3 regions of the Paraburkholderia sp. BL6665CI2N2 genome follow, and region 1 is predicted to be linked to each of the others. Evidence: predicted binding sites of a transcription regulator. Region 1 holds the regulator's gene; each other region holds the start of a gene.
What was found. The regulator LexA, encoded in region 1, represses DNA repair genes until DNA is damaged. The targets are predictions, from matches to a motif close to ACTGTATNNNNATACAGT.
Positions count from the first base shown of each region.

Region 1 (10,026 bases):
ATAAGCTCTTTGGCAAAGCGAAACCGGACCAGCCCGCGCCCGCTGTCGAGCCGACACCGGATCCGGCCGCGGCGCAAGCTGCTGCACCGTCGGCCACCCCGGCGCCCGCGCCGCTGGCCGACGTCGACGTCGCTGTCGTCATGGACCAGTTCGTGAGCGAGAGCGGTCAAACGTTGAACTGGCGCACGTCGATCGTCGACACGCTGAAGGCGCTCGGCGTCGACAGCAGCCTCGATCATCGCAAGGAACTCGCCAGGGAGCTGAAGTACACCGGCGACACGAACGATTCGGCAAGCATGAACATCTGGCTGCATAAACAGGTGATGGTGGCGCTGGCAGCAAACGGCGGGAAGTTGCCGCCAGATCTGGCGAACTAACAGCGTGCAGGCGTCGCCTTTTCGGCGCTAGCGATAAACCGCAAGCTGAAACGACAACGCGGCGCTCCGGTCGATGACCTGGGCGCCGCGTTGTCATTTGGGCGTCATGCGCTGAATTGCTCAGCGCTGCATCGGTCAGTACGTATCGAAAGTCTTCTGCAACGCCACCGGCCCCGTGGCGCCCGCGGCCAATGCCAGCATCAGCAGCACGCGCGCCTTGTACGGATTCAGCGAACCCGCGCTGACGAAGCCGAGTGCGTCGTCGGCGGCCGCGCCGTTGCGCATCACGTGCCCCGATCCCACGCGCGACGCACGCACCACCGCGACGCCTTGCGAGGCGGCATCGGCGAGCGCCTGCTGCACCGAGGCGTGAATCGAGCCATTGCCCGTGCCCGCCACGACGATGCCGCGCACACCCGCGGCAACCAACGCATCGACGGCAATGCGCGACACGCCCGCGTAGCTCACGACGATTTCCACATGCGGCCACGTCGCGCCGATCACGAACTCGGTTGCGAGCGTATGCGGACGCACAACGCCGCGCTGGAACTCGACGCGGCCGTCCTGCACCCAGCCGAGCGCGCCGATTTCGGGCGAGTGAAACGCGTCGACCGCATAGGTGCTCGTCTTGACCACGTCACGCGCGCTATGGATCTTGTTGTTGAAGGCCACCAGCACGCCCTGCCCGCGCGAACTCGCCTGTGCGGCGACCGTCACGGCGTTCAGCAGATTCAGCGGGCCATCGGCGGACAGCGCCGAGGCCGGGCGCATGGCCGCCGTCAGCACGACCGGCTTGTCCGACTTGACGGTGAGATGCAGCAGGTAGGCGGTTTCTTCGAGCGTGTCGGTGCCGTGCGTGACCACCACGCCGTCGATCTCGTCGTCGGCGAGCAGCGTGTTGATGCGTTGCGCGAGCGTGGTCCAAAGCGGCATCGCCATGTCCTTGCTGTCGACGCTGGCAATCTGCTCGCTCTCCATGCGCGCCACCGTCGACAAGGCCGGCACCACGGCCAGCAATTGCTCGACGCCGATCACGCCGGCCTGATAACCCGAGGTGTTGGTGGCGCTCGCGGCCGCGCCGGCAATCGTGCCGCCGGTCGCCAGCACGACGATGCGCGGCAGCAATGACGTGGCGCCTTCGTTTGAAGGTATAGCGGAAGAAGAAGTCGAAGTATTCATGGCGGCGATTGTAAGCGATGCGCCGCGCGCCGCCATGCGTGAAAAAACGGATGTCCGTTCGATTCGGGGTTGCATGAGGCCGGCGCTTTGGCGCCACACGTTTGCGTGGCGTCTGCACCAGGGCCAGCCGCAGCCCGCATGAAGTTCACACTAACCGGCCGCCGCGCTGAATTCGTGCGGCAGCGTTCGGCGTTGCGCCGGACCGCGACGATCCGGCGCATCTATCAAACCGCTTCGCGCAACTGCGCGGCGATATCCGCTTCGTTCAATTGCGGCGCGAACATCTCGATCAACCGGTACGCGTACGCGCGCAGGAACGCGCCCTTGCGCAAACCGACCCGCGTCGTGCTCGCCTCGAACAGATGCTGCGTGTCGAGCGCGACCAGTTCCGTATCGCGTTTCGGATCGTAGGCCATCGCCGCGACCACGCCGATGCCCATGCCGAGTTCGACGTAGGTCTTGATCACGTCGGCGTCGATTGCGGTCAGCACGACGTCGGGCAACGCGCCCGCCTTCGCGAACGCCTGGTCGATATGCGAGCGGCCCGTGAAGTCCTGATCGTATGTGACGATCGGGAATTCCGCGATTTCGTCGAGCGTCAGATTCGGACGGCCCACCAGCGGATGATCCTTCGGCACGACCACGACGTGATGCCACGAATAGCACGGGAACGTGACGATATCCGGGAAACGGTCGAGCGCTTCGGTGGAGATGCCGATGTCCGCTTCGCCGTTGATGATCATCTGCGCGATCTGTTGCGGGCTGCCCTGACGCAGCGCCAGATGCACTTTCGGGAACACCTCGGTGAATTGACGGATCACCTTCGGCAACGCGTAGCGCGCCTGCGTATGGGTGGTCGCCACGACGAGGTGGCCGCTATCCTGATCGGCGTACTGGCGCGCGACCCGGCGCAGATTCTCCGCGTCGAGCAGCATCCGCTCGATCAGTTGATGTACGGCCTTGCCCGGCTCAGTGAGGCCCGTGAGGCGCTTGCCGCGTCGAATGAAAATGTCGACGCCGAGTTCGTCCTCCAGATCCTTGATCTGTTTCGATACGCCCGACTGCGACGTGTACAGCACGTTCGCCACCTCGGTCAGATTCATGTTCTGACGCACGGCTTCGCGCACAAAGCGCAATTGCTGGAAATTCATCTTGATGTCTCCGGTTCGGCCAGAGTTGAGTTATTTGAGTTCGTTTGAAACGCCGGGTCGTGTTGCTGTCGCTGCGCGCCTGACTGCGCTGCGCTCACTGCGCTGGAAACACACGCAAGGCGCGCGGCACCGCGGTCACGCCATCGCCGATCGAGAGCTGCAGATCGCGCCACGCTTCGCGATCGAGTTCGGCTTCAAGCAGGTTGCCCTCGCGGCCCGCGAGTTCGACCCGCACCGAGCCACCCAGCGTCACCACGCGCCGCACGTCGACGACGATGCCTTCGCGATGTCCCGACGCCTGCGGGTACAACTGCAGATCGTGCGGACGCACATAGGCGAACGCGGGGCCGCTGAAATCGGCCTTGATGGAAACCGGCAGCGCCGCGCCGTCCACCACGAAACCGCTTGCATCGACGTTGCCATGCAGACGGTTCGCCGCGCCGAGAAACTCGTAGACGAACGAGGTTTGCGGATGGTCGTACACGTCCTGCGGACTGCCCACCTGCTCCACATGCCCGCGATTCAGCACGACGATACGGTCGGCCACTTCGAGCGCTTCTTCCTGATCGTGCGTGACGAAGATCGTCGAAATATGCAGATCGTCGTGCAGACGACGCAGCCAGCTGCGCAGTTCCTTGCGCACCTTCGCATCCAGCGCGCCGAACGGTTCGTCGAGCAGCAGCACTTTCGGTTCGACGGCCAACGCGCGCGCGAGCGCGATACGTTGCCGCTGGCCACCCGACAGCTCCGACGGATAGCGTTGCGCGAGCCAGTCGAGCTGCACGAGCTTGAGCAGTTCATGCACCTTCTCGCGGATCACCGCTTCCGAGGGGCGCTCCTTGCGCGGCTTCACGCGCAAGCCGAAGGCCACGTTCTCGAACACCGTCATATGGCGGAACAGCGCGTAATGCTGGAACACGAAGCCCACTTCCCGCTCGCGCGCGCCGACCGTCGCCACGTCCTGGCCCTGCAGCACGACCTGGCCGCCGTCAGCGTATTCGAGTCCCGCGATCACGCGCAGCAAGGTCGTCTTGCCACAACCCGACGGCCCGAGCAGCGCAACCAGTTCGCCCGGCGGAAAGTCGAGCGAGACGTTATCGAGCGCGACGAAATCGCCGAAGCGCTTCTGCAGGTTACGAACGGTGATACCCATTACAGCTCTCCTTGCTTGAGCGGGTGTTGCTGCGGTGCATGCGTTGTTTGCGTTGTGTGTGTTGCGCTTGTTGCATTGGCCGCAGGCGTAACGGGACCCGCGTATGCGGGCACGTCGCGCGCGGCCGACAGTTCCGCCGACATATGGCGCTCGGCGAGCAGCTTCAGGCCGAGCGTCACGAGCGCGAGCAGAGCCAGCACCGACGCCACGGCGAACGCCGCCGAGAAGTTGTATTCGTTGTAGAGAATTTCGACGTGCAGGGGCATCGTGTCGGTCTGGCCGCGAATATGGCCCGACACGACCGACACCGCGCCGAACTCGCCCATTGCCCGCGCGTTACACAGAATCACGCCGTACAGCAGGCCCCATTTGACGTTGGGCAGCGTGACGCGGCGGAAGATCTGCCAGCCCGACGCGCCGAGCACGTGCGCGGCTTCTTCTTCGTCGTTGCCTTGCGCCTGCATCAACGGAATCAGTTCACGCGCGACGAACGGGAACGTGACGAAGATCGTTGCCATCACGATGCCCGGCACCGCGAAAATGATCTGCGCGTTGTGGTCCTGCAGCCACGGGCCGAACCAGCCCTGCGCGCCGAACATCAACACATAGATCAAGCCCGAGATCACCGGCGACACCGAGAACGGCAGATCGATCAGCGTGGTCAGCAGCGCCTTGCCGCGGAACTCGAACTTGGCGATACACCACGAAGCCACGAGGCCGAACACGAGGTTCAGCGGCACCGCGATCGCGGCGGTGATCACGGTGAGCTTGATCGCCGAGAGCGCGTCCGGATCGGCGAGCGATTCCAGATAGAAGCCGAGCCCCTTGTTCAACGCCTGATAGAACACGGCGGCGAGCGGTACGACGAGAAACAGCGCGAGAAACAGCAGCGCGACGCCGGTGAGAATCCAGCGCACGACAGGCGGTTCGGTGACCGGATCGGGCCGGCGCGCGACGTTCAGCGGCGCGCGCGGCGCCACGGCCACGGCTGCGGAAGTACCTGCATTCTTCACGGAATCGCGGCTCATTGCGCACCTCCGCCGACACCGATCGCCGCGACACTCGCGGCAGCAGGCGCCGGGCCCGCGCCCCCACGACTCGTGCGGCGCTGCAGATACCACTGCAAGGTATTGATAAAGAGCAGCATCAGGAACGACACGACCAGCATCACGACCGCGATCGCAGTCGCACCCGCGTAGTCGTACTGCTCGAGCTTGGTGATGATGAGCAGCGACGTGATTTCCGACTTCATCGGCACATTGCCGGCAATGAAAATCACCGAGCCGTATTCGCCGAGCGCGCGCGCGAATGCCAGCGCGAAGCCCGTCAGCAGAGCAGGAAACACCGCCGGCAACACCACGCGGCGAAACGTCAGCCAGCGCGATGCGCCCAGGCACGCCGCCGCCTCTTCCTGCTCGCGCTCGAACTCCTCGAGCACCGGCTGCACCGTGCGCACCACGAACGGCAAACCGATGAAGGTCAGCGCGACCAGCACGCCCGCCGGCGTGAACGCGATCTTCAGGCCGAGCGGCTCGAGGAACTGCCCGATCCAGCCGTTGCCCGCGTACACGGCCGCGAGCGAAATACCCGCGACCGAGGTGGGCAGCGCGAACGGCAGATCGACCACGGCATCGACAATGCGCTTGAACGGAAACGTGTAGCGCACCAGCACCCACGCCACCAGAAAGCCGAACACCGCATTGATCAGCGCGCCGCCGAGCGCGGAAAAGAAGGTGAGCCGATACGACGCGAGCACGCGCGGCGAGCTCACCGCGCGCACGAACTGGCTCCAGTCGAGCGTGGCGGTCTTGAGAAAGGTCGCCGCAAGCGGAATCAGCACCACGAGGCTCAGATAAGCCACCGTGATGCCGAGTGTCAGGCCAAAACCGGGCAACGCGCTCGGTTTTCGGAAGGTCAACGTCGTCATGCTCGTTACTCGTTCAGGTTGATGCTCGTATTGCCGGCCGCCGGGCCCTGGCGGCCAAAAGCGCGCCCCATGGGGCGCGCTCGGGAGTGACGCGTCGCCGCGTCGTGCTGCCTATGCCTGTGCCTATGCCTATGCCTTTGCCGATGCCGGCAGCGGGCCTGTTACTGCGGCTGATAGATCGAATCGAACACGCCGCCGTCGGCAAAGTGCGTCTTCTGCGCGTTGGTCCAGCCGCCGAACGAATCGTCCACCGTGTACAGCTTCAGCTTCGGAAACTTGGCGGTCAGCTCGGCCGGCACCTTGTTCGAACGCGGACGGTAGAAGTTCTTCGCCGCGATCTCCTGGCCTTGCTCGCTATACAGGAAGTTCAGGTAAGCTTCGGCGACCTTGCGCGTGCCGTGCTTGTCGACCACCTTGTCCACCACCGCGACCGGCGGCTCGGCCAGAATGCTCACCGACGGCACCACGATCTCGAACTTCTCCGGACCGAATTCCTTCAGCGACAGAAACGCTTCGTTTTCCCATGCGATCAGCACGTCGCCAATGCCGCGTTGCACGAAGCTGGTGGTCGCGCCGCGCGCGCCGGAATCCAGCACGCCGGCATTCTTGTACAGCTTGCCGACGAATTGCTTGGCCTTCTGATCATTGCCGCCCGGCTGATGCTCGGCGTACGCCCAAGCCGCGAGGTAGTTCCAGCGCGCGCCGCCCGACGTCTTCGGGTTCGGCGTCACGATCGACACACCCGGCTTGATCAGATCGTCCCAGTCCTTGATGTGCTTCGGGTTGCCCTTGCGCACCAGAAACACGATCGTCGACGTGTACGGCGAGGCGTTATCCGGCAACCGCTTCTGCCAGCCCTTGTCCAGCAAACCCTTGTTCGCCAGTGCGTCGATGTCATAGGCGAGCGCCAGCGTCACCACGTCGGCCTGCAGACCGTCGAGCACCGAGCGCGCCTGGGCGCCCGAGCCGCCGTGCGACTGCTTGAAGGTGATCGTCTCGCCCGTCTTCGCCTTCCACTCCTTGCCGAACGCCTGGTTGACGTCCTGATACAGCTCACGCGTCGGGTCGTAGGAGACGTTCAGCAGCGTCGTGTCGGCGGCGTGCGCCTGCGCCATCACACCGAGCGCGCCCGCCGCGCTCAATGCGAGCGCCGCGATCAGTTTCTGCGTCCTGCCTGCCAGCCCCGTACCTTGGTGATTCATGTCAACTTTCTCCGCGTTGTCCGCTGAAACAGCGTGTGGTGTCTTTTCTTGTGTCGCGGTCACGTGCACATGAACGTCAACTGGAGGCCCAGTCTATCGAAGGGCTTTCATCATTAAAAATAATGTTTCTTCATTTTTTAATACTCAAAAGTGGTAACGACAGCTGGATAAGGCGTTGCTGAACGAAAACGGCTGTTAAAGCATCGTTTGACGGCGCTGGAACGCCGCCCTTCGCCCCGAACTTAAAGTAAAGCTTGAATTGCGCCGAATACTGTATAAAAATACAGTCACCTGTTCATACATACAGTGGCGCCATGACCAAACTCACCGCACGACAGCAGCAGGTTTTCGATCTGATCCGCAGGGCTATCGAACGCACCGGCTTTCCGCCCACCCGCGCGGAGATCGCCGCCGAGCTGGGTTTCAGCTCGGCCAATTCGGCAGAAGAACATCTGCGCGCACTCGCCCGCAAGGGCGTGATCGAACTCGCGGCCGGCGCATCGCGCGGCATTCGCCTGCTGGCCGGTCCGGAAGACTCGCCGCACCAGTTCACGCTGCCGCACGCCAGCATCATGCAACTGTCGCTGCCGCTAATCGGGCGCGTTGCCGCCGGCAGCCCGATCCTCGCGCAGGAACATATCTCGCAGCACTACGCGTGCGACCCGGCGCTGTTCTCGAGCAAGCCCGATTACCTGCTGAAGGTGCGCGGACTGTCCATGCGCGACGCGGGCATCTTCGACGGCGACCTGCTCGCGGTGCAAAAGCGCAGCGAAGCAAAAGACGGCCAGATCATCATTGCCCGGCTCGGCGACGACGTCACGGTCAAGCGCCTGAAGCGCCGGCCGAACGGGCTCGAACTGATCGCCGAGAACCCCGATTACGAAAACATCTTCGTTGAAACCGGCAGTGCGGAGTTCGCGCTGGAGGGTATCGCCGTGGGGCTGATCCGCCCCGGCGAGTTCTAACCCAGTTCTAACCCTTTTGCGCGTTCAACAGAATAAAAAGCCGCGTCAATGTCGCATCGACACTGCATCAACGCCGCATCAACGTTGCATCGTCTGGAGAGTCTCATGGAACGTCTTGCCCGCCTGCTGCCCTTTCGCCAGTTCGGTCGTCTGCGTCACCTTCGCAAGCTGGTGCCCTGCTCATTGATCGAGGCGGCCACGCGCAGCACACCGTCGCTGTTCGACTCGCCCGAGGCTGCGTCGAGCTTGCCTTCGTCGTTGCCGGCGTTTGCCCGCGTGTCGTTGAATTCCGGCCTGAATACGGCCGAACCCGCGCGTCGCGCACCGGTGCGGGTCTATCACGGGCCGTCGCGTCTCATCATGGTCGGCACGATGGACGCGGTTTGCCGCATGATCGACCGCTGCATCGCCGACGAAGCCAACGTCCATGGCGCGGTGTTCGAGTCGTGATGACCCTGTCTTGAGCGGGCGGCGAGAGATTGCATTGCGTGGGATCGTTTTCGCGTGGCCGCGGTCCACGTTAGATCACACCTGATGGAGAGTCCCACTCGATGGCAGTTCCGAAACATACCCAACGCGGCAGCAGAGGCGGCGCCACAAAGCCGCTGATCGTCACGCTAATCGTGAGCGTGGTGATCGCCGCACTGGGGTTTGCTTATGCGTCGCCGTACATCGCGCTGAACAATCTCAAACGCGCGGCCGATGCGCGCGACGCGCAAACAGTCAATCAGTACGTCGACTTCCCTGCGTTGCGTGAGAGCCTGAAGGAACAGGTCGCCGGCCTGCTGACACGCCGGCTTGGCGCGCACAGCAACGGCAATCCATTGGCCGCCATCGGCGCGATGATCGGCGTCGCGTTGATCGGCCCGCTCGTGGATGCCTATGCCACACCGGACGGTGTCGCGGCCTTGCTGAACGGCATGCCGCCGCGCGGCGATCCGGGTGAGCGGCCGCCCGCGCCGCCGGCCGCGAACAATCCGTCCGACGCCGCCGCGACCGCACCGGCACCGGCAGCGCCTCCTGCCGGCAACGCGGCGAACGGGAATGCCAACACCACGCCCCCGCAACCGCCGCAGACCACGGCGGGCTATCGTGGGCTCAACGAGTTTGTCGTCACGTACCAGCATGGCGCCGGCGACGCGCGTTACTCGGCGATCTTTCGGCGCGAAGGGATATTCACGTGGAAGCTGGCCGCGGTCAATCTGAACGAGTGATCGCGGCACGTCGGCTTTGTATGGCGCGGATCCCTTGATCGCGCCAATTATTCGGCGAGTCGTGACGAGTCGTGCAGCGACTTCGTTATGACGTCAAGGCCATCGGGTAGTGAGGCCGGAGTACCCGACCCCCAGCCAACCGCCCTCAATGGCCGACATGCGCATCAAGCCGCCGCTTGCTGCTGCTCCTGCGCCGAAGAACACGCCACCAGAATGCTGCACGAGACACGGTCGAGCAGCGGCGTATTGCCCGCGCCCATCCACCATCGCGACAAACCCGTGCGGCAACGGTGGCCGACCACGACCAGGTCGACATGCAGTTCATTGGCGAGAGTGGCGATCTCATCGATCGGATGGCCGAATGCAAAATGCCCTTGTGCGGTGACGCCTCGCTCGGTGAGCCAATCAACGCCTTCCTGCAGGATGTCGCGTGCGGTCTTTTCGAAACTGCCGCAGGCCACGTCGGTCAGCAGGCCCGCGCTTTGCGCAATACTCGAGCGCATGTCAACGACGGACAGCAAATGCGTTTCCGCTTTCAGATCCAACGCCAAGTCGGCGCCGCAACGGAGTGCTTTGCGGCCTTCGCGCGAGCCGTCGTAGCACAGCAGGATTTTCTGGTAGCTCGCCATGATTTTTCTCCCTTCGCGCGGGACGCGCGATTCTCAATTAATCATGGTGCGCCGCAATTCAGGTTGCAAGGGATGGAAAACGCTAAGTGTGCGCTGACCACCCTCTAACCACGCCCTAAACAGGTGCGCGAGCCGCTGGGAGGGTCTCCGCGCGTCGATGCCGCAGTGCAAGAAACCGGCTTCGGATTGTCGGGGCGAACCAACAGTGTCGCGCCGATGCCCTAGAATA
Region 1 covers NZ_SORC01000001.1:7,511,767-7,521,792, reverse strand. The annotation lists gene B0G81_RS33750 (DUF3597 domain-containing protein) at 1-377, shown strand, start outside; gene B0G81_RS33745 (asparaginase) at 513-1,556, opposite strand; gene B0G81_RS33740 (CysB family HTH-type transcriptional regulator) at 1,781-2,707, opposite strand; gene B0G81_RS33735 (sulfate ABC transporter ATP-binding protein) at 2,802-3,860, opposite strand; gene cysW (sulfate ABC transporter permease subunit CysW) at 3,860-4,888, opposite strand; gene cysT (sulfate ABC transporter permease subunit CysT) at 4,885-5,787, opposite strand; gene B0G81_RS33720 (sulfate ABC transporter substrate-binding protein) at 5,949-6,989, opposite strand; gene lexA (transcriptional repressor LexA) at 7,304-7,954, shown strand; gene B0G81_RS33710 (hypothetical protein) at 8,060-8,404, shown strand; gene B0G81_RS33705 (DUF2939 domain-containing protein) at 8,506-9,168, shown strand; gene B0G81_RS33700 (universal stress protein) at 9,333-9,797, opposite strand.

Region 2 (10,026 bases), 2.1 Mb from region 1:
TTCGCTACGCAGTCACATTGCGCTCGCGGCATTGCGAGCAGGTAGTGGAAACGGGCACCTGCTGAGCGACCTCATACGTGTGCTGTACCTGGCCTGGTATCTTCGGGAAGCAGGCTTCGGAGCGGCTGACCGACTATTGTTTCCCGAAGCTGCCGAGGCGCTCGAGCGCAGCGCGGCGCGGGCGACAGCAGACAATGTCTGGCAGGTCAGTCCGGATGACGCGGCAATTCTGGAACGGCTGCTGGCGCTTCATGACCAGCAGCTAGCAAGTACTCCTGTCGGCGCCATGCTCGAGGCACAAAAGCGGCTATCGCGATTCGCAAAGAGCGACCGGAAAACGCCATGGCAGGACGCGGGCCCGTGACCATGGATGCCGCTCGTGACGCTCACGCGCGCATTTTCCGCCTTGGCCTCGACCGCCGGTAAAATCAGCGCATTGAGAATCACGGGGAGAATCATCATGCCTGCAAGAGGCGCTTCCGGCGCGATGACGCTGATAACCGAATACGACGGGGCGGACAGCCCGGTGCGCGTGTTGCGACTGGAATTGTCGGCGGATGGGAAAGCCGTGCTGCTGATAGACGTTGACGAACGCAAGCCGGGCATACACCGCGAAGTGCGCTACGAGATAACGCCATCGGAACTCATTGCCGCGATTCGCGCACATGGTGCGGTGTTGCCAGACAATCCTCACAACGACCGTCTCATCCCCGACGCGGTGTGAGTGCCCGCCCCAATCGGCAATGAGCACGTCCTGGCAAAACCGGCGCACGACCTTGGCGTCGACCGTCGTGCCACCCTTCTGTCGTCCTGCGCACAGATTGGTCTTCAACGACTTCATCACACTCCTCATTGCTTACGTCGTCGTATGGTCATAACGAGCGAACCACGACAAGCTAGATGAGTTCCGCAACTTGCACGATGATGAGTGCCGCGGATACGAGCAGAAGTTGCGCACACAGTGTTTCGAGAATACCCGACCGTCGCGGCCGCGTGATACTGCATATCCGTTCACCCACCGATGCAGTTTGTCGGCAAACGGCAGAGCCCTTTGTTCTCAAATTACTGCCTGGGGTGATTGCCGACAGTAGCCAATGCACAGCACTCCCGATATCCCAACCTGGCTGGCGCCTAACGGCGGCGGTCGGACCGCCGTTGGCTTGTATGGGAGTTGCAGTAAAAGGCGAGCTCTTTGGCCCGGCACGTAGTCATCGCCAATTCTCTTTGTGCTGCCGCTCATGTGCCCTGCCGATATTGGTTGCAACGGGACGCCGTGGTCGTCAACGGCCGACTCCGGGATTGCTGTGCCGAAGGCTGCCGCCCAAGGGCTAATCCCAATAAAGAAATCCATCAAATGGCCGTTGAAACAGCGAACGTATTTTGCTCCGCACGAACCGAATGGCCCCATGGCAGTAAATCTTTCCGTTTCAGAGTCGATTCTCGCGACTCCGCCCGAACGGGGCGCCGCCGTATCACCATCCATCCGCGCGAGCCTGACTGGGCAGCGAGGTGCAAACGTCGAAGCGATGAAGCCTGCGCGTACTGCGTCCAGAAAATCAGCGCGCCGCAGCTGCCGGCACGAAGAATCTGCTCCGCCGACCACAGCGCATTCGCGGTTTTTGGCGTCTTCACTCGAAGCACCTGGTCCAAAGACAACCCGATATAGCTGAGCCCCAGTCCGTCGGGCGTATGCGGCGGCCGCACGAATGCAACTGGCCGATTTCCTGCAGCGCTGAGCGCGGGGCGCAACAATCGCAATTCACCCACCCCCGCTTGCTGGACCATCAGGTCGATGAGCGCACCGACCGGCCCGCCCCCGCCGGGAAGCTCGGCAGACAGCGCGGGATAGCCGGTCTCAACGACTCGTCCACGGCCACGCGCGAGCTGAGACGCACGCCACAGGGACGGATGTATCTCTTCAGTCGTGACAGTTGCGCTAGACATGTGGCATCAAAAAACCTGTATATTTATACAGTATCGTACACGCAAATTCGTAGGCGTGAACTGTCACTTTTATTTGGGGGACGGGCTGCGCGGCAAACATCGCTCGGCTTCATGTCCTGCTTCCGTTGAGCAGAGGAGGTCCTATCATGAGAGCGGACGAATGGGTTCGGGAAGCCGAACGGGAATCAAAGCTTGTGGACGCCCTGTTCAAAGCGCGTCATCTGATTTCGATGCATAACGGCATGACCGTACGATGCGACGGTGAGGAATGGCCGCTTGATTTCGGCCAAGAGCTGAAGGTGATTGACGCTACGTTGAAGATGGCAGGAATCGACACTGCACGGCTCAAGCAGTAGATACTTGTCGAGCCGCTCGAATTTCGGCAATCATTGATGAGAAGCGGATGGAGGACCGACAAGGGTCGACAGATGCAGACTGACAAATACCGTGGATATACCCTGTGGGGCCATGCCATCCTTCAGCAGGACGACATCTTGCGACCGGAGCGCTTCGCCGGCAGCGGCACAATCATGCGCGACTCGAAGGTTGTAGCAGCGTCTGGAGTGCTCGGCGCATTCGATACTGATGAAGAGGCAGAATCAGCAGGTCTTGCGTGGTGTCGCGCGTGGGTCGATAGCCATGGCTGACCGCCAAGGCGCCACGGCATAATTCCAAGCTTGACGAATCGCCGGTCGTGGTCGAACCACGCCCAGTCGTTCGCGCGTAAAGTGCCGAGTCCGAGCAGGCCCAAGTCAGTACAGCCAGACCCCTAGCTTTCCCGTCGAGCCTCGGCGGAGCTCCGAGAAACCGTAACGCTTCGACTGTTTTTTGCGGCGTCTTCTTTTGGTCTGAAAATCGAACACCGGTAGCCGAAAGTACCACGGTGGCGACGCCGAAAACGCCCCAACGGTTTAAGACCACTGCCTTGATAACGTCAGGAAAGCAGCCAAAACTCACGACTATCCCCTTAACCACCGGTGTTCCCGATGGCGCAAGTGCAATCGCCGAGCCCACTTGCACAGCGCGCCAAATCTTTAAAGCTTGCGTAAACGACCAGTATCCCAGCACCGAATCAGCGCAACAAAGCACCACCAGGAAAGCTTCATCGGGACGTAGGTGCGCCAAGTGTGATGTTCGGCTGAACGGCAGCGGATTGCTCATCGTCAGGCGCCCACCGGATGCCTCTACTGCATTTGGCCTATCGAACGAGGAATCCGTACGTCAGCGGGTCACGCTCGTCCACAATCCAATTCGCAAACCCGCATATGAAGGCATTGCCCTCGACTTCGGGAATGACGGCTTTGAAATCGCCTACGGTTGTCTCACTGAGGATTCGCCCTTTGAACACAGTCCCAATAATGGACTCGTTCACAAGGGTCTCGTCCTTTTTCAGCTTTCCGCGTAGATAAAGCTGCGCAACGCGGCCGCCCGTTCCAGAACCGGTCGGTGAACGGTCCACTTCGCGGTCGGCGAATACGCAGCAGTTGGCTTGTGTGGAACTGTCGCTCCGCGGTGCATTAGCGATAATTGTCCCGTAGATATGGTTGATTTCAGGGATATCAGGGTGCACGACCGGGAACGCCTTGTTCGCAGCCTCCTTTACCTCTGCTCCAAAACGAATGAGTTCTTCCACCGAAGATTCACGAACTTCAAGCCCGTGTGGTTGACCATCGGTGTAAAAGTAGAATGCACCGCCGAACGCAATATCGCCAGTCACCAAACCAAACGACGGCGTCTCGACCGTCACGTCCTGTTTCCAGATAAAGGACGGCACATTCACGAAACGAACATTGCCCGCATGCTCGCCGTCCCATTGCACGAATGCTTCGATAAACCCGCACGGCGCGTCGATACCTACGCGCGTTTCAGGTACTTGACGCTGCACCCAGCCAAGCTCGACCGCCGCCGTTGACAGCGCGATGACCCCGTGTCCACAGTGGTCGCTGTAGCCTTCGTTGTGCAGGAAGATGATACCGAAATCAGCGTTCGGGCTAACCGGCTCCGTCAGGTAACCGCCGTACATGTCTGCATGACCGCGAGGCTCGAACATCAGGGCCTTGCGGATTTCGTCGGCGTTCTCCTTCAGCCACGCCCGTCGCTTGACGATAGTGTCGCCGGGCAGGCGGGGAAGGCCGCTGGTGACAATGCGGAACGCTTCACCGCCGGTGTGAACTTCAATAGTCGAGATGGTGCGCGTGATTTTCATGTTTGCGTCGGTGAAATCTGTGGATGTTCTGCTTTTACTCGCCGTACCAAACCAGCGAGCAATTTAAATCAACGTCACTGACACGTCCGCGTCGACCTGGCAGATGTTTGAGTCGAGCGCTGAACGTGCCACACGGCATGCGGCCAGGTCCCAGGCAGCACAGCCAACACTCTTGAACAGAATAGGCGCACCCGGCTTCAGCTCGCCAGCCAGCGCTTTGGCTAGGGGAGAAACTGAGGCCCAATCAACCCTGGCCTGGATAAGGTCGCCGGCTTCATGCTGTGCACCGACGGGGTCGTCTACGACCACGCAGCTTGCGTCGACGGTTTCCTTGCCGATTTCCGCTGCGTCTGCCGTGAAAGCGCCGACCCCGACGACCGCGTCTCAGGATAGGCCTAACGCTGTGAATCGGTCCGGGAGAAGCAATCGCATGCACTAACGCATCGGGCAGGCGATATTCAGACGGCTCATGCTCGCGATGATTCGAGTGCGTCACCGCCGGCTAGCGGACAGCTTGGACGTGATTTGATGTTGCTGGTCGTCCCAAGATGCGTAACTTCGGCCCGAACGGGCGAGAACGCAACTTCATGAGCTCGCCCCGCGTTCGTCCGGCGTCCACTTTGACAGGTATGCCGTCGGCACAGCCGGGGTAAGCCAAACTCCGTTATCCGACCGCGAGAAAGCGTACCCGTCAGCGTGCATCCGCGCTGCGTTCACGACTAACACCAGTGGTTGGCCGTGGCGAGCACCTACGCGCGTCGCTGTGTCGACGTCCGTGCTCAGATGGACAGCGTGCCGGGTCCGCGGCGTCAATCCATCCGCAGCAATACTCTCCCAGTTGCTCCAGGCGGTGCCGTGATAAAGAACAGCCGGCGGTTCCATATCGGCATATCCAAGGTCCACGCCTATCGAGTGACCCTGCGCCGCTCGTATCCGCAGGCCGTCCGGAGATAGCGAAAAGCGCTGTTTGTCGTTTGTGGTCACGACCGCGAGGATGACGTCTCGCGTGATTGCCGGCAATGTCCTCAGTCGCTTTGACGCACCCGCCTTACGTGCGGTACGTTCTATTGCGCGTATCAGCTCATCAATAGATACCCAGCCTTGGCCGTCGAGACGGATACCGACTATCTCGGGTTCGTGGCGCAGAATCTTCGAGAGAAGTCTGCTAACCGCGACGTGGTCAGTTGGAAGACGCGAATCGGCTTTCATGTTTATAGAGGTTACACGCCTGCGGTGGCACCCAGAATGTACAGCCGAGCTAGCTCACAGCTGCCGCGGCGTTCTGTTCGTTTCAATCCAGTTTCTGCCGCGCGGCCCGCAACTGTTCAAGCTCTTTACCGAGTGCGTCTATTTGCGCTTGCATGCCGCCCGCTTGCCTCAAGAGCTCTCCGACTTGATACCAGTAGGCATAGCCCAAGTCGCCATCCTCTAGGCCCAATTCGTGAAGCTTGCGAAGCGCAATCTCAAGGTCAATATGGTTGTCCGAGTTCATCTCTTTTTCCGCTGATTTTGAAGCGTCGTGGTCGCGCTGCGTCGCAGGCTTGCGCCTAAACAAAACCCCTTCGTTCACGTATCGCGTTTTGATGCGCAGCACGACCAAGCTCAGCACGAACCCGACTGCCGGCACGACCAGAAGTGCGGGGTTATTGAGGGCGAAGTCCCAGATTGCTTCCATCGCAAATATTGGTGATAGAGACCTACTGTAGTCTATTGCCAACCACGAATTCCTCACTGCTCGGCGAATTCCGCGGCAACGCGCAACACTTGCTTCCTGTCGCCATAAAAGAGTGCTTGCAACGGTGTCAGGTCATCCAGCGCACCAACGGGCGTTGTGAAAAAAGTCCACTTGCTCCAGCCTTTCAAATCACCAAGCGTTCGCACAACTTTCGCTAGGTCCTTTCGGCGAATTTCTTCAACTAGGAAGAAGGCCGGGAAATACGGTTCATCTTCGATGTCGACACTGAAGATGCGCTGAGCAGCGACTTCTTTACTGACCCTTTGGGGGGTGAGCCCGATGGCTGCACAGAAATGAGACTTGTGTAGTAGTTTTGCATTGGCAACTAGGCGTGCCGGCGTCGACTCCCGCTTGGTTGAACCAAGCTCCTTCCGCCGTTGCGCGCTTTCTTCACGAATCGAACGTTGTTCTATGTTCAACACTGTGGCTAGCCCCGCAACTCTCACAAGCGCGCGTTTGAACCGGCGCCCGAGTTCGGCATCCGGAATTTCGAGAAGCGCGCGAGCTCCCACAGGGTCGAACAGGGTCACTGCGACCGCGGCGCTCCGCAAAAGCTCTAATACGTGGGCATCAGGGGACGAGGGTTCACTCGTTGAGTTCTTTTGACGGCGCGGCATAGGGATTCTCACTCAAGCTATTCATCAGTGCGTGTTGGGAATAGCGGAACCACGCGGGTGCACGCCGCAAGTTCTCTGGGGCACTCGGCAGTCGGATGCGCCCAGACTTCTGGTAGCGTGGACGCTGACGCGTCCAACTCGACATTCAATGGGTAATGCTTTAGCAGACCTATCGCGACTGATTGCACTAGACCGCGAATCGTGACTTCTTCTGCATTGCTCAGCATTTGCAGAAAAATCCGCGCATCGACTACAGCCTTCGTACGTTCCACTGGCGTTGTCATGTCTTTCTCTCCAAGTGCGCACCGGTCGAGGCATGGGTGCTTACAAGTAACTCCGACTAGGGCGCACCAAACGTTCAAGCGTGTATCGGCCATCCGCTGGGCACCTTCAGAACAGACGGTGACTCGCATCGAAGCCCCGGAGAACGTACTGACTGCGGAATCGGTACGCCAGTTGGAGTCGAAGCCCGACAAACTGGCCGCGTGCTGACGTCGGCAATGACACTCTCCGAGTGCAAGTGCCCGACATTCGACTCCACTCCAACTGATAGGAATACGACCAGAGCGGCAGCCTCTGAGACCTCGACTTAGCCAAACCGCTTGACGCGAACCGGCGCGGCCGGGAGGCGACCGGGGAGCGTCAAAAAAAGAGATTCAAATGCGTCCGTTTTTATTTTAGGAAAAAAAATCGGGATGGCAAGAAAATGGTTGTGCGACGCTCCTACGAGCGTTCAGAAGCGGCGGAGCGGCCGACCGCAATCAGGTCGCGGTAATCAATGTAGAGGTCAAGGCTCGAGCTGCCGAGCGCGAGAATGCTCTGGAGGAACTCAGGCAGGGAGATGTTGCCTTGGTCGATGTGCGAGGCCAGCGTCTTCTCGCTCAGACTGGCGCCGAGTTGCACCATGCGCTGTGCTAGGTTATCGACCGACACGGTGGGATGTCGAGATAGTTCAGCTTCGAGAACCGCTGTGGCACGGGCCTGCCAGCTATCGGACCGGGAAAAAGCATCGAGCCAAAGTTGGGGTATCACGGAGTGCGTGACATGCAGAATCTGAAGCAACATGGACAGTTTCACTCGCCCACGCGTCACGCGAAGCGCAAGTGACCGCTCGCTCTCACTGACATCCACGGCCCGTAGCGCCGTTGCGAGTTCGGCATATCCCATCCCCTTTCGCGCCAGAATGACGCGCACTACTCGCGCGGCCATATCCGCCCAACAGGTGTCGACGTGGCTCACAAGGCTCCTTGCAATCGTGCGATGCCGGACTAAACTAAACTGAAGTAAAAGTCACCAACTTCACGTCGCATTGAGCTGCATCAGACCGGCGCGTGGCGGAAAAAGAAAGGTGACTCCGAGCGATTGTACTGTGCCCTGGCTCTCCAATAAGAACGGGAATACGAGCGAGCTGAGCAGAAGGCCAAGGAGGTGTTGGGCATCGACAAAAGCAGGTGCCGGCACGAAGGAGGGGAGGAGCAGCAGGAGAAGCGGGAAGTAAGAGTTGGCGTTCAGACGCTACAGGCGTGCGCCAACGCGCACAAAAGTTGCTGTGCGAAGTCCCTGAGGGTACAATGACGGGCTAATTTACCGTCTAATGGGCCATTTGTCAAGCGGAGTTCCTGACCAAGCGCCACAGGCGTGGGGCACATTTCGTAGCCAAGGAAATGGGGCGACATCATTTTTAAGGACTTGGAGGTCTTAGCGCTGTTTCAAAGTAACAAATAAAAACGGGGCGAAGAGAGTTCGAGTCTCTTCGCCCCGCTTCCGGTGGACCCAAAAAGAGCCCTCCGCAACTTCGTGCGCGCGTAATCTCTCACATTGGGTTCGTGTTGTCAACCCCTGCCTGCTCGCTTTGCAGGCTCAGGGGGCGTTCACTCGCCCTTTTTTTGTGTGGGAACCGTATGCACACACCCTTCAACGGTAGTGCGGTCGGCGCACGCCTGGCGCCATCCAAGCCACTGCCTTTTCCTGGCAAACTCCATTGCAACCTGACGAGCAGCGAAGCCAGAGACGTTCCGCTAGCTGTCGCGTCTGTCGAGCGGTCTAGTCTGGGCCTCGCTCCGCTGCCGACTCAACAGCATCAAGGCGAAGTCGCGCGGAGCCCGGCGTGATGGCGACCTTAGACGGAATTGTCGACGAAGTTCTCGACCCGGCTCCGCTCAATGGCCGCAAGCACAATCCGGCTCTCGACTACACGCCACTGTGGCGAAGCCGTTTCGACGCCTTGAAGCAGTTGACCTTCGACCCGGTGCGAAGGAAGTCTGGTTTGATGGAATCCGACGGGTTCCCAAACTTTCCGACGGACGACCAGGTCCGCCTATTCTATGAGCTCGTCACGAACATCACCCATAGCAGGCTTGAACGTAATCCCGCTGACCCTTTGTTCCAGTCCCGGCTCTACGACGCGGCTAGCTTCATCGCGGACTCGGAAGACGTGCACGGGCGTCGGTTCAATTCGCCAGTCGTCTCCGTTCCGACATCAGGTGCGCGAGGCATCTGGGTATCAATACCCGCTGGGCATGGGGAGCAGGCGGTGGTCAGCGCGATACAGCGCTGCATCGGAACAAGTGCTCACCGGTTCTACGCCGACTCTCCCGCTGGTGGGCGGTTCGACATAAGCATCGTCAAGTCGCTAACCGTCCCATTTCCCGCGACCGGTTCGCCTCGTACCTTCGTCGATACGTTTTTGAAGCAAATGGATACTGCGGTGTCAGATGGTTCCTCCACGTATCGGACGGGCCCGTTTCGCCGGGACAACGACGAAGTTGCAAACGCCATGAGCAGCCTTGCGATTCAGCACAACCTCGGTGCGCTTCTTGTTCCCAACCTGACTCGAAAAGCCGTCAAGGGAGAGGCCGGAGGCGTGCTGCTTGGCATGCTTGCGCGGTTCACGGAGCTGTCCGGTATCCCCGTTGTTTGTTTCGCGACCACGGCGGCTACCACCGCCTCCGACGCTCACGGAAAGGCGGTCCATGCTCTGCGGAGGGTTCCCGTTTCTATCCTTGCGCTTCAACTTGAAGATGACCAATGGTTCTTTCTCGCTGACTACCTCTGGGAGAATTACTTTCGGTTCAGGTTTTCCCATCCCATGCCCGACTGGTTTCTCAAAGAGCTCTGGCGACACACCCAGGGCTTGATTGAACCGGCAACGAAGCTCGCCGCGTATGCCTACAGCATTGGTGAAATTACGCGCGAGAGCGAACTTAATGAAAGCCTGCTCGAAGCATATGCGCACTCCGCTCTCGAGCTCGATGTCGGGATGCTGACTTCGTTGCGGTTCCTCGCAAATGGCCTGGTCCAGTCCCGTAATCTCGGCTTCAGGTCTGACTACGCGGACTCGTTTCCTCTTCAGGACAACCAGATGAATGCTCCGCTGTTCTATGGGGAAACTATTTCAACAGCCCTCGAACTTTTGGAGAGCAAGCCGTGACGCGCTTGATGCTATTCCCCGCGGTGCCCCGTGAGAGCGCCACCAGCATAGCTGCGATGGTCGCGCAAACAACTGCGTCGAAGGAGGCGAAGGA
Region 2 covers NZ_SORC01000001.1:5,432,806-5,442,831, reverse strand. The annotation lists gene B0G81_RS24490 (hypothetical protein) at 1-364, shown strand, start outside; gene B0G81_RS24485 (hypothetical protein) at 461-724, shown strand; gene imuA (translesion DNA synthesis-associated protein ImuA) at 1,351-1,944, opposite strand; gene B0G81_RS24475 (hypothetical protein) at 2,091-2,300, shown strand; gene B0G81_RS24470 (hypothetical protein) at 2,373-2,591, shown strand; gene lhpH (trans-3-hydroxy-L-proline dehydratase) at 3,143-4,150, opposite strand; partial or broken gene B0G81_RS44780 (delta(1)-pyrroline-2-carboxylate reductase family protein) at 4,214-4,522, opposite strand; gene B0G81_RS24455 (RNA 2'-phosphotransferase) at 4,736-5,359, opposite strand; gene B0G81_RS44775 (hypothetical protein) at 5,442-5,825, opposite strand; gene B0G81_RS24445 (hypothetical protein) at 5,879-6,415, opposite strand; gene B0G81_RS45620 (BPSL0761 family protein) at 6,520-6,786, opposite strand; gene B0G81_RS24435 (DUF6471 domain-containing protein) at 7,226-7,741, opposite strand; gene B0G81_RS24430 (hypothetical protein) at 8,613-9,932, shown strand.
Region 2: a site for LexA is predicted at 1,959-1,976, ahead of imuA (translesion DNA synthesis-associated protein ImuA). Genes of this name have one in related genera too.

Region 3 (10,026 bases), 2.5 Mb from region 1:
ATATCGTTGCCGCGCAGCACATCGTCACGAAATTCGACGAGACCGGGCTGCGGGCGGTCTTCCTCGTGCGGCAGCGGCATGTCGCGCTCGCCGCCCACCAGTTCGCCGCGCGTGCCGAGCACCTGATAGAACACACTGTCGACATTGTCCGCGCGCAGAAAGTCGCGCGTGGAGTCGGGCAGCGTCAGTTCCGCCACGCCGTTCACCGGATGAATCTGGCGGGCCAGCACGTAGGCGTCCGTTTCCAGCGCGCGGTCGAACGGGCCGTTCGCGATCGACTTGGCGACCAGATAGGTGACCGCGAGACTCATTGGCCAAAGCAGTAGCAGCGGCGCCAGCATCCAGTCGAGAATCTCGCCGAACAGCGAGCGCGGGCGCGCCTCGGCGGCGGCTTCGGTTTCGTCGGGCGGGGCGAACGGGTTGGCGTAGCGCTCGTCGCGCGCCTCGTCGAGGTCCGCCGCGTGCGCCGTAGCGCGATCTGCGCGTGCGGACATGGGCGGCCTCTATTTGTAGTGATGGCTCGCCGGCATTGCGCCGGACGGCGGCGCGGCGGGCGGTTCGGGCTCGGCGGGTGCGGGCGTGGTCGTAGCGTTCGCGCTCGTGCTTGCGCTCGGCGCTGACGCGGCCTTCTCAAGACAGTAGCCCAGACCGCGCACGGTGATGATGCGCACGCCGCTCGGCTCGATTTTCTTGCGCAGGCGATGTACGTAGACCTCGATCGCGTTATTGCTGACTTCTTCGCCCCATTCGCATAGATGATCGACGAGTTGTTCCTTCGAAACCAGCCGGCCGATCCGCTGCAGCAGCACTTCGAGCAAACCCAGCTCGCGCGCCGACAGGTCGATCACCTGCTCGTTGACATAGGCGATCCGGCCGACCTGGTCGAACGACAGCGAGCCGTGCCGCACGACCGTCGGGCCGCCGCCGGCGCCGCGCCGCGTCAGGGCGCGCACGCGTGCTTCGAGTTCGTTCAGCGCGAAGGGCTTGGCCATGTAGTCGTCGGCGCCGAAGTCGAGGCCCTTGACGCGCTCGTCGACGCTGTCCGCGGCGGTCAGAATCAGCACCGGCAGGGTGGAATTGCGCGCGCGCAAGCGCCGCAACACCTCGAGGCCGGACATGCGCGGCAGGCCCAGATCGAGAATCAGCAGGTCGAAAGATTGCATCGACAGCGCGGTATCGGCCTCGACGCCGCTCTTTACGTGATCGACGGCATAGGCCGATTGGCGGAGTGATCGAACCAGACCGTCCGCGAGTATGCTGTCGTCTTCGGCAATCAGAATTCGCATGGTGCGCCAGCCTGGCCTTGCCGGCACCGCGGGGTGTCCCCCCGGCGCACAGCGGTCTCCGAAAATTATTGTGGGTAGTTGGGCAGCGCGACGGTAAAAATGCGCGTTCGCATGAGAATCGTGCTTGCCAAAACTACTGTTTTTTTATACAGTGTCTGGGTTTCGTGTGCTGTCCTTTCAAAGTGGGCTGCACATCCGCCTCAGACGCCGTTCATCATAGCAAAGGACGATTCATGGAAGAAAGCAAGAAAGGCTCGGCTGGACTGACGGCTGAAAAGAGCAAGGCACTCGCTGCCGCACTCGCACAGATCGAAAAGCAGTTCGGCAAAGGGTCGGTCATGCGGCTCGGCGCAGGTGAGGCGGTCGAAGATATCCAGGTGGTCTCAACCGGATCGCTCGGCCTCGACATCGCGTTGGGCGTCGGCGGTTTGCCGCGTGGCCGTGTGGTCGAAATTTATGGCCCGGAATCGTCCGGTAAAACCACGCTGACGTTGCAGGTCGTCGCCGAAATGCAGAAGCTCGGCGGCACGGCAGCGTTTATCGACGCGGAACACGCGCTGGACATCCAGTACGCGGGCAAGCTCGGCGTCAACGTGAACGAACTGCTGGTTTCGCAGCCGGACACCGGCGAACAGGCGCTCGAAATCGCCGACGCGCTGGTGCGCTCGGGTTCGATCGACATGATCGTGATCGACTCGGTCGCGGCGCTCGTGCCGAAGGCTGAAATCGAAGGCGAAATGGGCGACTCGCTGCCGGGTCTGCAAGCGCGTCTCATGTCGCAGGCGTTGCGTAAGCTCACCGGCACGATCAAGCGCACGAACTGCCTCGTGATCTTCATCAACCAGATCCGCATGAAGATCGGCGTGATGTTCGGCAATCCGGAAACCACCACGGGCGGTAACGCGTTGAAGTTCTACGCGTCGGTGCGTCTGGACATTCGCCGTATCGGTTCGATCAAGAAGAACGACGAAGTGATCGGCAACGAAACGCGCGTGAAAGTGGTGAAGAACAAGGTAGCGCCGCCGTTCCGCGAAGCGATTTTCGACATTCTGTACGGCGAGGGCATTTCACGTCAGGGCGAAATCATCGACCTGGGCGTGCAAGCCAAGATCGTCGACAAGGCCGGCGCGTGGTACAGCTACAGCGGCGAACGTATCGGTCAGGGCAAGGACAACGCGCGTGAATTCCTGCGCGAAAATCCGGATATCGCTCGTGAAATCGAAAATCGTATCCGCGAATCGCTGGGCGTGAATGCCATGGCTGAAGCCGTGACCGGCGCAGCCGCTGAAGTCGCGGACGAAGAAGAGTAACCATCACGTGATACGCAAGGGCCGGCCGTTGTCCGATTCCGGACGCCACGCGGACGGCCCGCGTGATGAAGACGACGAGTCGTTCGATCCATTCGAATCGTTCGACGCACACGACCGCGCTGCGGGCCGCAATCCGCAGCGCGCGCGGTTTGAATCCCCGCCGCCCGTAGGCTCGGATCCCTCCGAAACCACCTACACCCGTTCACGTCGCGTTCCAGGCGAAGCGAAACCCGGGCAAGACGAAGCCAAACAGTCCAAACGTCCGGCACGGTCTTTAAAAGGCCGCGCGCTCGGCTATCTATCCCGCCGCGAATACAGCCGCACCGAACTGGCGCGCAAGCTGAAGCCATTCGTCGAGGAAACCGATTCTCTCGACACCGTGCTCGACTCGCTGGAAGCCGGAAACTGGCTGTCCGACTCGCGCTTTGCCGAAAGCCTGATTCATCGCCGCTCGTCGCGATTGGGCGCGAGCCGGATCGTCGGCGAATTGAAGCAGCATTCGGTCGACCAAACGCTCGTCGAAGAGGCCAGCGCGCAATTGCGCGAAACCGAACTCGCCCGTGCCCATGCCGTCTGGCAAAAGAAGTTCGGCCGGCTTCCCGAAACGCCCGCCGAACGGGCGAAACAGCAGCGCTTTCTGGCATCGCGCGGATTTTCGGGCGCCACGATCGGCAAAATCCTCAAGGGAATGGACGAGGAGTGGAGCGGCGAGTAGTCGCGTCGTCCATCGTTCGCACGCAAAAGCCTTTGGGGTGGCACGTTCCGCTCCCAGCCGCGCACGGCACGGCCGTGCGCAATCGGACCTGTCCCAAATACCCAGTATGCTAAAATTCGTGGGTTTTCCAATCCGGCCTTTCCTCCCGCATGCCGCTCTCCCCGCCCGTGTCCCGTCAGTTGCGCCATCGTCGCGCAATCAGAGCGGAAGCCTATGAGCGAGCCGATGGCCTGTGGGATGTGGAAGCGTGCTTGACTGACCAAAAACCGCGCGACGTAGTGCTTGCGTCGGGCGTCCGGCCCAAGGGTCAGCCGATCCATGAACTCTGGCTTCGCATCACCATCGATCGCAAGCTCAATGTCGTCGACGCCGAGGCGTCGTCCGACTGGGTGCCCTATCCTGGTTTGTGCCAAGCCAGCAATCCCGCCTACCGTGCCCTCATCGGGCTCAATCTCCGTCAAAACTTCCGTCGCGAGTCTGCCCGTGTACTCGGTGGCACGGCGGGTTGCACGCATCTCACCGAGCTGTGCGCAATGCTGCCGACCGCCGCGATTCAGGCGTTCGCGGGTGAAGTGTGGAATACCGGTGACAGCGCGCCGGGCGCGAACGCAGGTTCAGGAGACGGATCGTCTAACAGCACAGGCGAGCATTCCAACGATAAACCGCCATTCCAGCTGGGACGCTGCCACGCGCTGCGTTTCGACGGCGAGGCGGTGCAGCAGTTTTATCCGCGCTGGTATGGCCGCGCTCCGTATACAGCGGATCGCGCGGCATCGTCAGGCGACGGGGCAGTCCGCCAGACAGGCGAGGGCGGCAACGCGTCCGGCATGAACGACGGCAGCGGAAACGAAGTTCAATCCAACTCTCAGACTGAAGGGAATCACGCATGAAGATTCACGAGTACCAGGGTAAGGAAATCCTGCGGAAATTCGGCGTCGCGGTACCGCGCGGCAAGCCGGTCTTCTCGGTGGATGATGCGGTCAAGGCCGCGGAAGAGCTCGGCGGCCCGGTATGGGTCGTGAAGGCTCAGATCCACGCGGGTGGCCGTGGCAAGGGCGGCGGCGTGAAGGTCGCCAAGTCGCTGGATCAGGTTCGCGAGTACTCGGAACAGATCCTCGGCATGCAGCTCGTCACGCACCAGACCGGTCCGGAAGGCCAGAAGGTGAATCGTCTGCTGATCGAAGAAGGCGCTGACATCAAGAAGGAACTGTATGTCGGCCTCGTGATCGATCGCGTGTCGCAGAAGATCGTCGTGATGGCATCGAGCGAAGGCGGCATGGACGTCGAAGAAGTCGCGGAAAAGACGCCTGAGCTGATCCACAAGATCGCCGTCGATCCGGCAACCGGCCTGAAAGACGCCGAAGCCGACGAACTGGCCACGAAGATCGGCGTGCCCGCTGCTTCGCTGCCGCAAGCGCGCGCGATCCTGCAAGGCCTGTACAAGGCATTCTGGGAAACCGACGCATCGCTGGCCGAAATCAACCCGCTGATCCTGACCGGCGACGGCAAGGTCATCGCGTTGGACGCCAAGTTCAACTTCGATTCGAACGCGCTGTTCCGTCACCCGGAAATCGTCGCGTATCGCGATCTGGACGAAGAAGATCCGGCTGAAGTCGAAGCCTCGAAGTTCGACCTCGCGTACATCTCGCTCGACGGCAACATCGGCTGCCTCGTGAACGGCGCCGGCCTTGCCATGGCAACGATGGACACCATCAAGCTGTTCGGCGGCGAACCGGCGAACTTCCTGGACGTGGGCGGTGGCGCCACGACCGAGAAGGTCACGGAAGCGTTCAAGATCATGCTGAAAAACCCGAACCTGACCGCGATTCTGGTCAACATTTTCGGCGGCATCATGCGCTGCGACGTGATCGCGGAAGGCGTGATCGCGGCGTCGAAGGCCGTCTCGCTGAAGGTGCCGCTCGTGGTCCGCATGAAGGGCACGAACGAAGACCTCGGCAAGAAGATGCTCGCTGAATCCGGTCTGCCGATCATCGCGGCGGACAGCATGGAAGAAGCGGCTCAGAAGGTCGTCGCGGCTGCTGCGGGCAAGGCGTAAGCCTTCCCTTAGCCGCTTTTTCCAGGGCTTTTGTCAGGGCTTTTGCCAGGATTAACCAGGATTACGAATGGCGACGTGCGCGCGCCGCGGGCGAGGAACATTCCGCCTCGCGGCGCCGCCGCACGACGCCAAACGAACAGAGGTCAATACATGTCGATTCTGATTAACAAAGACACCAAGGTCATCACGCAGGGCATCACCGGCAAGACCGGTCAGTTCCACACGCGTGCTTGCCGTGAATATGCAAACGGCCGCGAAGCGTACGTTGCGGGCGTGAACCCGAAGCGTGCCGGCGAAGACTTCGAAGGCATTCCTATCTACGCTAGCGTCGCTGAAGCCAAGGCTGAAACGGGCGCGACCGTGTCGGTGATTTACGTTCCGCCGGCAGGCGCCGCGGCTGCGATCTGGGAAGCGGTCGAAGCCGATCTGGATCTGGCGATCTGTATCACGGAAGGCATTCCCGTCCGTGACATGATCGAGCTGAAGGCTCGCATGCGTGCTGAAAACCGCAAGACGCTGCTGCTCGGCCCGAACTGCCCGGGCACGATTACGCCGGACGAACTGAAGATCGGCATCATGCCGGGTCACATCCACCGCAAGGGCCGCATCGGCGTCGTGTCGCGTTCGGGCACGCTGACGTACGAAGCAGTCGGCCAATTGACGGCGATCGGCCTCGGCCAGTCGTCGGCGGTCGGTATTGGCGGCGACCCGATCAACGGTCTGAAGCACATCGACGTGATGAAGATGTTCAACGACGATCCGGAAACGGACGCCGTCATCATGATCGGCGAGATCGGTGGTCCGGACGAAGCGAACGCTGCTGAGTGGATCAAGGACAACATGAAGAAGCCGGTGGTCGGCTTCATCGCCGGCGTCACGGCGCCTCCGGGCAAGCGCATGGGCCACGCCGGCGCGCTGATCTCGGGCGGTGCGGACACCGCTGAAGCGAAGCTGGAAATCATGGACGCCTGCGGCATCAAGGTCACGAAGAACCCGTCGGAAATGGCGCGTCTTCTGAAGGCAATGCTGTAAATCGAAATTCGCGCGCTGTCACGGCGCGTTTTTTGATACGCTTACGAAGTCCTTTCGTGAGCACGCGGTCCAAAAAGCGGGGGAGTGCAGACTCCTCCGCTTTTTTTATTGGCCGCTCGCCGCATTTCTTCTTATTCTTTCAATCATGCTCGAGTTCTTCGCCACGCTCCATTGGGGCGCTGTCATCCAGATCATCGTCATCGACATTCTGCTGGGTGGCGATAATGCCGTCGTGATCGCGCTGGCCTGCCGCAATTTGCCGCCGTCCCAACGCACGAAAGGCGTGCTGTGGGGTACGGCAGGCGCGATTGTGCTGCGCGTGGCGTTGATCGCGTTCGCGGTCGCCCTGCTCGATGTGCCCCTGCTGAAGTTCGCGGGCGGCCTGTTGCTGCTGTGGATCGGCGTGCGTCTGATGGCGCCGGCGCACGACCCGCATGAGAACATCAAGCCGGCCGACAAGCTGATGGCGGCGATCAAGACCATCATCGTCGCGGACGCGGTCATGAGCCTCGACAACGTGATCGCGATCGCGGGCGCTGCTGAGGCGGCCGATCCCGAGCACCGTCTGGCGTTGGTGATCTTCGGCCTGGTGGTGAGCATCCCGTTGATCGTGTGGGGCAGCCAGCTGGTTCTCAAACTGCTCGACCGCTTCCCGATCGTCATCACGCTCGGCGCCGGGTTGCTGGGCTGGATCGCGGGCGGGTTGATCATCAACGACCCGGCAGGCGATCGCTGGCCGATCCTCGATACGCCGTTGGCCGAAAACGGCATGAGCATCGCGGGGGCGTTGTTCGTCATCGTCCTTGGTTATCTGCTCAAGCGCCGCAACGCCCATCGCGCGGCGGCTTGAGACACGCTCCGGCGTCGGCATGAGGCGCACCACGCTGCAACGTTAGCCATTCGGCTGACTGTCTGATACGAGCGCCGCTGGCTACGATTGATACGCCTGTTCCCGATCCGTGGGGCAGGCGTTTTCGTTTCAGGAGCCTGCCGATGATCTTCACTTTGCCTTATTGCCCGTACTCCCAATCCTCGCTGGCCACGCGCTCACGATCTTGCCGGGCGGCCTGGTCCGCGCGGCTCGCGCGTGCCTGCCGACGCCTCGGTTTCGGTTTCACGCTGATCGAGCTGATGATCGTGCTGGCGATCGTCGGCGTGATCGCCGCCTATGCGATTCCCGCGTATCAGGACTATCTGGCTCGCAGCCGCGTCGGCGAGGGGCTGTCGCTGGCGGCGTCCGCGCGGCTGGCGGTGGCTGAAAACGCCGCGAGCGGCAACACGTTCAGCGGTGGGTATGCGTCGCCGCCCGCCACCCGCAACGTCGAATCGATTCGGGTCGACGACGACACCGGCCAGATCACCGTCGCCTTCACGACGCGCGTCGCAGCCGTTGGTTCGAACACGCTCACGCTCGTGCCGTCGGTGCCTGACAATGCGGATGCGCCGACTGCGCGCATCGCGTTGAGCAAGGGCGGAGTGCAGGCGGGCGCGCTGACGTGGGAATGCTTCGCGGGCGGCAAAGCGGCGTCCTCGCTGCCGGCGCCGGGCGCGGGCCCGGCACCCACCGATGCGCCCACGTTGCCGTCGAATCTCGCCCCGCCTGAGTGCCGTTCATGAACGTATGCGACATGAGCGCGCGATAAGCGGGAGAGCGGCGCGGCATCGCAGTCGTCCGCACGTAAAAGGCTGATTTGTGGGATATTTCAGCCGGGCCGGCGCACAGCAGGAGGATTTTTTTGTATAGTGCGCCGGTTGCTGACGCCCACCGGTTCCTCGATGCCCACCCCTTTCGCGCGCTATCTGTCTTTCATTTTGTTGTCTCTCGCGTTGGTGCTGCCTTATGCAGTTGTCAACCATACGTATCCGATTCCGACCTTTTACGCTGAATTCACCGCACTCGCCCTGTATCTGCTGACCGGGGCGGGTGTCGTGCTGATGGTGGCGAGCGCCAAGCCGCGTGTGACGTTCGCGTCGCCGGTGGTCGCGCTGGTGCCGTTGCTGTTCGGGCTGTTGCTGGTGGCGCAGTCGGTAGTGTTGCCGGTTTCGCAACCTTCCATGAACTGGCTCGGCGGCGGCTATTTGCTGGCGGCCTTCATGGCGACGCACGCGGGTTATGGCTTCACGCGCGCCAAGCTCAACGAGACCGCGTTGCGCTGGGCGGCTGGGGCGTTGATCGTCGGCGGACTGTTTGCGGTGTTTTGCCAGATCATCCAGTTGTTTCACCTCGAAGTGCGCGTGTCGCCGCTCGTGGTCGCGTATAACGTGACCGTCGAGCGCCGGCCGTTCGGCAACATGGCTCAGGCCAACCACCTCGCCACCTACATCGCGTTTGCGATGGCGGGGGCGCTGTTCCTCGTGCAAACGCGGCGGATCGCCGTGAGCATCTGGTTCCTCGTGTCGACGATTTTCGCGGTGGGCCTCGCGCTGACCGTGTCGCGCGGGCCGTGGCTGCAGATGGGTGTGATCGTGGTGGCCGGTTTCTGGATGGCGTTCGCGCAGATGCGCGATCAGTCGCAGGTACGCCGCGGCAATCGCGAATGGATCATTCCGATCGCTCTCGCCGTGCTGTTTTTTCGTGATCAACGCGCTGGTCCGCTGGGCCAACGTTCACTATCACCTGGAGCTCGGGCAGTCCGCGGCGGAACGTTTTCAGGATGCCGGCCAGATCGCGCCGCGCCTCGCGCTGTGGAAATACGGCTGGACGATGTTCAAGACGCATCCGCTGCTGGGCGTCGGTTGGGGCGAATTTCCGAGCTACCAGTACGAGTTTGCGAAGTCGCTCGGCGGCGTCGAGATCGCCAATAATTCGCACGACATCTTTATCGACCTGCTAGCGAAGACAGGTTTGATCGGCCTCGCGATTGTGCTGTTCGGTCTGATTACGTGGCTCGTGCGCGTGGTGCGCGCACCGCAAAGTTCAGCGCGCGTATTCGGCATTGCGCTGATCGGCGTGCTGGTCATGCACGCGCTGGTCGAATATCCGCAGCAATATATGTTCTTCCTCTTGCCGGCGATGTTCGTGTTCGGCCTGCTGGAAACGCGGCCGCTGCGGCTCGTGCCCGCACGGCTGTCGTTCGGCGTCTTTGCGGTGGTCGTGTTCGGCGGGCTGGCCGCGCTGTATCCGGTGTATCGCGACTATGCGCGCGCCGAGGTGCTGTACTACGGCCAGCGTCCCGCCGAGCAATATCGTGCGGACCCGTCGTTCCTGTTCCAGGCGTGGGGCGAATATGGTCTGGCGACGCTTTTGCCGATGAATTCGACGGATCTGCCACAGAAGCTCGCCATGCACAAACAGGCGATGGCGCTGCTGCCGGGCGAAACCGTGTTGCGTCGCTATGCGGTGTTGCAGGCGTTGAGCGGCGATCAGGCCGGGGCACTCGATACCGTCGAACGACTGAAGATTTTCGCCACGGAACTGAAGGACTGGCCGTCGCAACTGAGCTACGTGTACGAGCTTTGCGACGAGCAGAAAACGCTGGCCGGTTTCAAGGCGGAACTGGTCAAGCGCTACGGCATGCCGCCGGGCGACGTCAACGAGGACGACAACAGCGACGAGGAGTGAGGCGCTGCGTTCGCTTCAATGCTTCAAGGATTCAAGGGTGGGTTGATGACGCAGCCGGTCGTCAA
Region 3 covers NZ_SORC01000001.1:4,971,473-4,981,498, reverse strand. The annotation lists gene B0G81_RS22245 (sensor histidine kinase) at 1-494, opposite strand, end outside; gene B0G81_RS22240 (response regulator transcription factor) at 504-1,286, opposite strand; gene recA (recombinase RecA) at 1,520-2,596, shown strand; gene recX (recombination regulator RecX) at 2,604-3,311, shown strand; gene B0G81_RS22225 (DUF2889 domain-containing protein) at 3,461-4,201, shown strand; gene sucC (ADP-forming succinate--CoA ligase subunit beta) at 4,198-5,367, shown strand; gene sucD (succinate--CoA ligase subunit alpha) at 5,518-6,399, shown strand; gene B0G81_RS22210 (TerC family protein) at 6,545-7,249, shown strand; gene B0G81_RS22205 (pilin) at 7,393-8,016, shown strand; partial or broken gene B0G81_RS22200 (Wzy polymerase domain-containing protein) at 8,176-9,961, shown strand; gene moaC (cyclic pyranopterin monophosphate synthase MoaC) at 10,023-10,026, opposite strand, start outside.
Region 3: a site for LexA is predicted at 1,422-1,439, ahead of recA (recombinase RecA). Genes of this name have one in related genera too.